DNA from 4 places in the Paraclostridium sp. AKS73 genome. Region 2 is predicted to be linked to each of the others. Evidence: riboswitches for the same ligand, from Rfam matches in the RefSeq annotation. Region 2 holds a riboswitch; each other region holds the start of a gene.
The links. Region 2 has a riboswitch for cyclic di-GMP ahead of LEQ07_RS15825 (SpaA isopeptide-forming pilin-related protein). Riboswitches for the same ligand answer to the same signal wherever they lie in the genome.
Positions count from the first base shown of each region.

Region 1 (2,205 bases), on a different contig from region 2:
ACTGGATTTTGATCCTGCACATTATTTGCATCACCTTGTGTTATGTATTTTATTCCTGCTCCATCTTTTATGATTTCTTTTACTCTATGTGTTGTTATGTTTCCTGAATTTTGACTTTTAAATGTTATTACATCCCCTACATTTATTTGTTCAGGTTGTAATTCTTTAGCTATTACTAAATCTCCAACCATTATTGAAGGTTGCATACTTCCTGTCATGACTGTAAAAAATTTATGTCCCATTATAGTTGGCTGTTTTCCCTCTTTTACAGACTTTACCATAATAAATGATATGGATAATAAAGATATTAGAACTACATAAAAAAGTATATTTCCTAATTTTTTTAACATTGTTTTATTTTCCATAGTATATTCTCCCTGAAATTATTTTACCTAGTACATAAATTTTCTAGTATTTTATGTATTCCTTGATTTTCAATATTGTTCCAAGTTCTTTTATATGCATCTTTCGTAGCCTGTACAGCCTCTGCTTTTACATCTACTATCAAAGTCTTATTTTTATATCTTTCTTGTAATTCTTCCGGAATGTTTGCGCTTACTGATTTTAAAATTTGAGTTGTTTCTTCGTCATTTAAAACTATAGTGTTATAGTAATAATAATTGTCGTTGCCATAGATCCATTTATCATCTTCTGTTGTGTTTTGATTTGCTGTTATATTATTAGTTTCATAGTTTAATGTTACTAAGTTAGTATCTCCTGGCCATGCATTTCCTTTTTCATCCACCCACCTAGGAATTATACATACTCTTATAAGTGCTGGTGATGTACTATTATTTTTATTTTTACTGCTTTGCTATATTCATCTCCATTCCAATTTTTAGGCGGTGTAAACGTTTCACTTACTTCTATATTTATATCCCCCAAATTTAATGTATTGGTTACTTTATCTTTGGATGTCAAACTTGCATATGATATCTTTTGAACGGTGACGATACATATTAATAAAAGTATAGATATTGCTCCAACTTTAATTCTTTTTCTACTCATTTAACTCTCCTTAATTTTTCATAATAAAAATTATCTTCGATTTATTTCATAGTTTATCTACATTTTTAGCATAAAAATTCGCTTCACTCATGTCGCCAACGACTTCGTCCGTTGCTCAAAAAGCTTTTTTATGCTCAAAACATATAATATTGATATAACTAAATTTTATAGATTTTCCACAAATTCTTAGTAAATACAACATTTTTAGCATAAAAAAGGCTATTTAAATGATAAAAGTAATTTTATACTTATATCTTTAAATAGCCGGTTGCACTATTAGCTCCATATGTTTCAAGTGCCCATATACAAACATATTTCATAGCCTCTATATTTAAACCTATTATATCCCTTATTAATTTATTCTTCTTTTTTATTATACTGAAAAATATTCCCTAAAGCACCCTCAATCGTTTTCCATTTTTTACATTTTATTTGTTTTATCTTATTTTTTAATTACTTTAATCAATATATTAAATATTATTTTTTTCAAAAATTAATTTACTCATTATTACGACATTTTCACTATTTATTTTACATAAATTGATAAGCTAATATTCATTTTAATTTATTATAATTTTGAAAAAATACCCAAAAAAAGACTAGGTTATCAGTTAGGCGAGGGATTTGTGTGTATGTTGCAGAGGCATTTAAATATCATTTTCTCAAAAAAAAGACTGAGTTGTCAGTTAAGTGTAGGATTTGTGTGTATGTTGCAGCGACATTTACAAGCATCTTCCCAGCTTGTATGGAGCAAAACATACCACAAATCCTACACCCACTAATAACTCAGTCTTCAAACTACTTCCATGGCAAGGATTCGTTTTTTAATTATTTAGCAGTATAACCTGCATCTAGAAGCATCTTAACACACGCTTCTCCTTTTCCATCAGCAACAAGAACTATAGGCCCCGTACATCCCATACCACTTTCTGCATAAATTCCATTCTTCCATAAAACTTTAACCGCATCTTCTAAATCCATTATATCTATACCAGATATTTGATGAGTAACAACTTCTTTTGCCGGCATAGCTACTTCCTCATCATTATCATTCTTAACTTCTTTCTTAGTTAAAGCAGCTATAATATCGTCATATTTAGCATTTTTAACATTTTTAAATTCATCTTTTGATACCTTAGTAACATCACCTTTAACAACGTCATAAGCGTATCTTAATGCATTTGCAACAACTGGAGA
Region 1 is NZ_JAIXHU010000033.1:21,206-23,410, reverse strand. It holds gene LEQ07_RS15175 (signal peptidase I) at 1-365, opposite strand, end outside; gene LEQ07_RS15170 (hypothetical protein) at 389-745, opposite strand; gene LEQ07_RS15165 (hypothetical protein) at 769-1,008, opposite strand; cyclic di-GMP riboswitch class II at 1,262-1,344, opposite strand; gene grdD (glycine/sarcosine/betaine reductase complex component C subunit alpha) at 1,837-2,205, opposite strand, start outside.
Region 1: it holds a riboswitch for cyclic di-GMP, as region 2 does, so the genes downstream of both, LEQ07_RS15165 (hypothetical protein) here and LEQ07_RS15825 (SpaA isopeptide-forming pilin-related protein) in region 2, are expected to answer to the same signal.

Region 2 (2,205 bases):
GATGAAATAAAAGAATATATAGGGTATGATATCGATGCTTTAGAAGATATAACAAGTGATAAAATAAAAAGTGGTAAATATGAGTTTGAACAAAAATCATCTAGAATTCTCAAAAACAGAAGGAAAACAAATAGTAAGGAAAAAATTCATAGTGAAGTAACAAGAATATATTTAAATGCGGGTAAAAAGAAAAAAATAAGAATTATAGATATAGTAGGGACATTTAGCAATATAAAAGGAATAAATAATGAAGATATAGGAGTAATTGAAGTTCATGATCTGTATTCATATGTTGACGTATTAAATTATAAAGGTGAGAAATTTTTGAAAGACTATAATCAAATAAACATAAAGAAAAAATTAGTAAAAGTAAGAAGAGATAATAAGATATAATATTGCAAAAAATGTCAAAATACGCTATAATCATGTAGATTAATCAACAAAATAGAAGCGAAGAAGTATATTCTATACGTGGGCACCTTGGATATACGGAGTTAGTGGTGCAACCGGCTATATTTATTAAACATAAATATAGCCTTTTTTATTTGGGTCATGAAAATTGAAAAAATAGAAACGAAGAAGTATATCCTGTATGTGGGCACCTTGGATATACGGAGTTAGTGGTGCAACCGGCTATATTTATTAAATATAAATATAGCCTTTTTTATTTGAATTATGAAAATTGAAGAAAAATAGAGGCGAAGAAGTATACCCTGTATGTGGGCACCTGGGGTATGCGGAGTTAGTGGTGCAACCGGCTATATTTATTGAATATAAATATAGCCTTTTTATAAAAAATTAAGATGAGGTGATTTTGTGAGAACAAAAAAAAGGTATAGAATGTTTAGTATGATTGTGATATTAAATCTAATACTAAACATTATATCTCCAGGGATGGCGGTGTTTGCTGAAAATAATAATGTTAAGTTGACATTAACAAGCAACAAGACAAAATTGGAATCAGGGGAACAAGTTGAGTTTAATTTAAATTACGAGGCGTTAAATGGGCCAGGGAGTATAAAAGCAGGAGACACAATAACATTTAAATTGCCGGATGTATTTGAAAATATTCAACCTAAATATCCTCCAGAACATTTTAAAAATGTAACTGTAGATGGAACAATTGTCACAGCTGTGTTTAGTGAAGGCGCAAATGATGCAATAGGTGGATACATGAGTGTAAAGGCTACAGCTAAAAATGTTGAAACTAACACAACACAAAGAGTTGAAGTTAACTTAGATGGTACAGTTCAATATATTGATGTGGAAATAGTTCCTCCAGATGAAAAAGTACCAGTAGATCCACCAACTGTAACAGATAGACAAATTTATAAAACTGTTGATAATCCAGATGGATATGATGGTTATGAAAATGGAACATTAATAAACAATATAAATAATCCTGTTATAGGTAAAAAAGTAAAATATAGTATATATGTTAATGAAAAGTATGCAACTATGTATAATTCATATATAAAGGATACTATTCCTAACGGAATGGAGTTAGTTAAAGATTCTGTAAAAATTTATGAAATACAATATGGACAACAAGAGAAAGATGTAACAGAAGATTTTCAAGGAAAGATAAATACGCAAAACAATTCAATTAATGTAAATTTTGGAACTACTTATAACAAATATAGAGTAAGTTATAGCGTTATAATAAGACAAAATATGCAACGTTATGATAATGTTGCATATTTAATTAAACATGATGAAACATTATCATCAAAAGCAATAGTAAAACCTAAAGACGATGGTAAGATGTTAACTAAATACAGTAGAACTAGTGAGACAGCAAAAGATGAGAATGGAAATACTATAAATATAGTAAATCTTAATGACAATAAGGTTAAATATACACTTGATATAAATCCTAATAATCAAAGTGTAACAAATGCAATTATTGAAGATAACATTCCAGATGGAATGAAATTAGTAGATGGAAGTATTATGGTAGGTACATATGATATATCTGATAACTTTGAATGGGTAACAGATAAAATGAAAAATAAGATAAAATTTGAAAATAATAAGCTAACTGTTAATATAGGGAATACAGATAAGCATTATTTAATTTATTATGACTTAGAAGTTACACAGAGACAAAAGGCTTACACAAATAAAGCAAAATTAAGTTATGACAACACATCTAAAGATGTTCAAAATGTTGTAAGATACGAAATGAATGCAGGGGCTATAAAT
Region 2 is NZ_JAIXHU010000036.1:23,851-26,055, forward strand. It holds gene LEQ07_RS15820 (helicase-related protein) at 1-393, shown strand, start outside; cyclic di-GMP riboswitch class II at 438-521, shown strand; cyclic di-GMP riboswitch class II at 561-644, shown strand; cyclic di-GMP riboswitch class II at 686-769, shown strand; gene LEQ07_RS15825 (SpaA isopeptide-forming pilin-related protein) at 817-2,205, shown strand, end outside.

Region 3 (2,205 bases), on a different contig from region 2:
AGCTATGGAAGGTGCTTTAAAAATAAAAGAAATATCATATATACATGCAGAAGCATTTGCTGCAGGTGAGTTAAAGCATGGAACTATAGCATTAATAGAAAAAGGAACTCCTGTAGTTGCTATAGCTTCTCAAGGAGAGTTATTTGAAAAAATGGTTTCTAACATGGAAGAGGTTAGAGCAAGAGGAGCATATGTAATTGCTGTAGCTCAAGAGAAAAATAAAGAAGTTGAAAAATCTGCTGATGAAGTGGTATATATACCTAATGTTGAGGATGTTTTATCAAGTATATTAACAGTTTTACCACTTCAATTATTATCTTACTATGTTGCAGTTGAAAGAGGTTGCGATGTAGATAAACCAAGAAACTTAGCCAAATCAGTTACTGTTGAATAATAAAAATCAAAGGTGATATCTCGATTTTATATTGAGAATCACCTTTTTAAACTTTATGTATAATTTTATATACAATACTAATTTAAGATACTGAGTAATTAACTAAATCTTAAAAATAGTGATTTGAAGCTTTTGAGAGTATAAGATAGGGTAAATCCAAATGAAACTCATACGAAAGCTTAAAAGCGCCAAATTTAGCCTCTAATGCGCAATTAAATATATTTCATAATGAATTGAGAAGCGAAGAACTATATCCTATATGTGGGCATCTTGGATATATGGAGTTATTGATGCAACCAGCTACACTTAAAATATTAAGTATAGCTTTTTTATTGTGTAAAATTATATATAATTGAATGTATATAGAAAAAATTATAATAATATATTAAAATATTTTTTGGAATCGATAATAGTATAACCGACCATTTTTTTGTTAATACTTTATAGTATAAAACTGGAAATATGGGGAGGAAATACTATGAAAAAATATTAGTAAGTACAAGTTTGATATTTATATTTTTATTAGGGATAGTTGTTTGCTATGGAGAATCAAAAAATGAAATAAAGAGCAATGGATATAAGCAACTAGTAAATACTTTTGAAAGCATAGATAGCAATTTTAAATTTTATAATATGAAAGCTAATGCGTATTTAGATAAATCTTTAAAAAAAGAAGAAATGAAAAATATTTGCATGGAAATAATTTCAAATCTAGGGCTTGAAGAATCGAATTTGAAATGGATTGAAAGTAAAAAGGATACTCAAACACAGGTATATGCACAGATAGATGAAAAAGATAGAAATATATCTATCATTGTCGCTAATAAAGGTAAAAATGAGTCATATATTATAGTTGACATATTAGAAAATAAAGTATATAAAGATATAGTGGATATTTATACGGTTGTAGAAAATACTCTAAATTTGTATTGCAAAAAAGTCGATATTTATACATGTATGGCTGGAGAGTATAAAAAAAAGTTACAACTACACAAATATGATGATATTTTGAAAAAAATATTATATAATATGAATGCTAAAGAAATAGATAGGGTTGAAGAAGAAAATTTTATGTCGGTAACAGCTTTTAGTAAATTGATTAAAACTGATTACCTTGAATATTTGGGAAATAAGGTAAATTTAAATATAGGAATTAGGTATAGCGAAAATGAAGAAAAAACTATGATTTACATAGCTACACCTATAATAAAATTAGATTATTAGTGTGAGGAGAAAAGTGAAATGGCAAAAATTTTAGTTAAGAAGAGTAATCCACTTGTAGGAAGTGTTAAAATAGATGGGGCAAAAAATGCAGTATTACCAATAATAGCAGCAACTTTATTAGCTGATGGGAAATCAGTATTAAAAGGGGTTCCTAATTTAAAAGACGTACATGTAATATCTGACTTATTAAGACATTTAGGGGCAGAAGTTGAATATAAAGACTGTACATTAACAGTAGATGCAAGTAATATAAAGACTTGTGAAGCTCCATATGAGCTTGTAAGAAAAATGAGAGCATCATTCTTAGTAATGGGACCATTACTTGCTAGATTTAATCATACAAAGATATCTATGCCAGGAGGATGCGCAATAGGAACTAGACCTATAGATTTACATCTAAAAGGATTTAAGGCATTAGGAGCTAATGTAATAATAGATCATGGATTTGTTGAAGCTAATGCAGAAAAATTAGTAGGAAGCAAGTTATACTTAGACTTCCCATCAGTAGGAGCTACAGAAAACATAATGATGGCTGCTGCTTTAGCAGAAGGAACAACGATAGTAGAAAATGCTGCAGAAGAACCAGA
Region 3 is NZ_JAIXHU010000050.1:11,424-13,628, forward strand. It holds gene glmS (glutamine--fructose-6-phosphate transaminase (isomerizing)) at 1-394, shown strand, start outside; cyclic di-GMP riboswitch class II at 622-705, shown strand; gene LEQ07_RS18010 (YwmB family TATA-box binding protein) at 857-1,618, shown strand; gene murA (UDP-N-acetylglucosamine 1-carboxyvinyltransferase) at 1,637-2,205, shown strand, end outside.
Region 3: it holds a riboswitch for cyclic di-GMP, as region 2 does, so the genes downstream of both, LEQ07_RS18010 (YwmB family TATA-box binding protein) here and LEQ07_RS15825 (SpaA isopeptide-forming pilin-related protein) in region 2, are expected to answer to the same signal.

Region 4 (2,205 bases), on a different contig from region 2:
TTACATCTCCAAAGTTATTTTCTTTTTCAACTTTTCCTGTATTACTAGCTCCCGTAAGTAAATTATTATTTGTTGCTATATTGTTTATTGCATTTATAGTACTTATTCCACTCATAAACTACTCCTTTTACCTACCTATTTCTAAAGCTTTTGAAATCATACTTTTTTGTGCATTTAATGTATCTATATTTGATTCGTAAGATCTAGATGCTGTCATTAAATCAGTCATTTCAACTAAAATATCTACATTTGGATACTCCACATAACCTTGATCATCTGCATCTGGGTTATTTGGTTCGTATAATTTTCGAAGTGGAGACTTATCCTCCTCTATAGCTACTGATTTCACACCTAGCATACCTAACTTTTTATCATAATTTTCTTCAAATACAGGCACTTTTCGTCTATAAGCTCCGCCCTCTGATGTCCTAGTTGTTTTCATATTAGCTATATTTGATGATACAACATCCATTCTTAATCGCTCTGCCGAAAGTGCACTTGCACTTATTCTCATTCCTGAAAAAATGCTCATTTACTTACCTCCCTGTTATTACACTTCTACTCATCCCTAGTTTTATATTTGTCAAAGTTATAAGTGCGTTATATTCAAGAGTTGTAGCTGCCTGGTTAACTTTTTCATTTTCTAAATCAATATTATTCCCATCTTCTCTTACTTTTGATGAATTATCCGTTTTTATCTCAGGTTTAGTATTTTTATCCATAGAATCTTTTAGTGTATTTTCAAACTCTACATATTTTCTCTTGTAATTTGGAGTATTAATATTTGCAATGTTATTAGCAATAACTCTACTTCTTAATTCTGTTGCATCTAATCCTGATTTTATTAAATTGTAAACTTCCATTTTCCCCTCCAATGCTTAAAATGTTTTTTAGAATTAAAAAAAACTACTCTGAAAGAGTAGTTCATCACTTTTATAGAATATTATTACTAATTTTTTATTTGAAAATTAAAACAAAACGAGAAAAGAAAATTAGACATAATCATACCTTTATTGTTAATTTTTACATAAATAGCCTTTATAACATAAAGTATATACAAATTTATGTATTTTAAAAATATACACACTTCACCAATATGTATTAATATGATTTTATAGATTTTCTTAAAATTTTTTAGTATCTCTTTGCTTAATTTTACAATTTTAATATTAGCAATGATAACAAAAAGTTTTATTAACTCTTCGGTAACTGGCGAGCATAGCTTTTCAAAGCCTTAGCCCCTATAGTTTTGCGTAGCTAGATTTCCCTAGTTTTGCCCTTAAATATCATTTTTCGACTTACACTTACATTTTATACCAAAATGTTACTTATTTCAAGCTTTTACTTTTATTTTGGATAATTCTAAAATTTGATTTTTTTATAACATAATAATTCATCATTCTACATTAATTTGCAAAAGCTTCTCATTTAGTTTAATAATCGGCATTTTAATTTAAACCTTTATACTTTTTTTTGAAATTTATAAATCTTTTTTATATTTTTTATTTTCTTAATTTTAATAATTTTGATTGAATTTTTCTTGTTTACTTTTTTAAAATTAAAAAAACTAATTTTTTAAACTCAGTAAATTAATTATAAATAAATTCAAAGAGATATGAACTTTTGAGTTCATATCTCTTTGACGTGGTTGTTATCATTCACTAAATTCCACGTAATATTAAAACTGATAATCACTGTTTATAAATATTTTTAATGTTTATTTAGCAACTTTTCAATATTTGTATAATTTTATCTATATCTTTTTTATCTAAGCTTTCGTACAAAGGTAAACACAAAATCCTTTCAGATATACTCTCAGATTTAATAAACTCTTCTTTGCACTTTATATAATCTAATTTATTCAAAGAAGGATAAAAATATCTTCTAGGAAATATGTCATTATAATTCATCTTGTTTACACACTTTTTTAAAGTTTGTTCATCCCTAAATACAACAGGTAAATAAGAGTAATTTTCACTTGATAATAAATTCTGATTTTGAAATTCTAAATAATTTATATTTTTTAATTCTTTCATATAATACTCATATATTTCTCTTCTTTTTTACAATATTTTTTATTTCTGGCAACATACAAAGTCCCATAGCAGCTTGAAATTCGTTCATTTTATAATTGACTCCAAGACCTTCTATTTTTCCTCTGCCATCAAATCCAAAATTTATAAGTTGTTTTGCTTTTTGTACAAA
Region 4 is NZ_JAIXHU010000008.1:60,425-62,629, forward strand. It holds gene fliE (flagellar hook-basal body complex protein FliE) at 1-115, opposite strand, end outside; gene flgC (flagellar basal body rod protein FlgC) at 128-532, opposite strand; gene flgB (flagellar basal body rod protein FlgB) at 537-863, opposite strand; cyclic di-GMP riboswitch class I at 1,202-1,288, opposite strand; partial or broken gene LEQ07_RS20940 (DegT/DnrJ/EryC1/StrS family aminotransferase) at 1,722-2,205, opposite strand, start outside.
Region 4: it holds a riboswitch for cyclic di-GMP, as region 2 does, so the genes downstream of both, flgB (flagellar basal body rod protein FlgB) here and LEQ07_RS15825 (SpaA isopeptide-forming pilin-related protein) in region 2, are expected to answer to the same signal.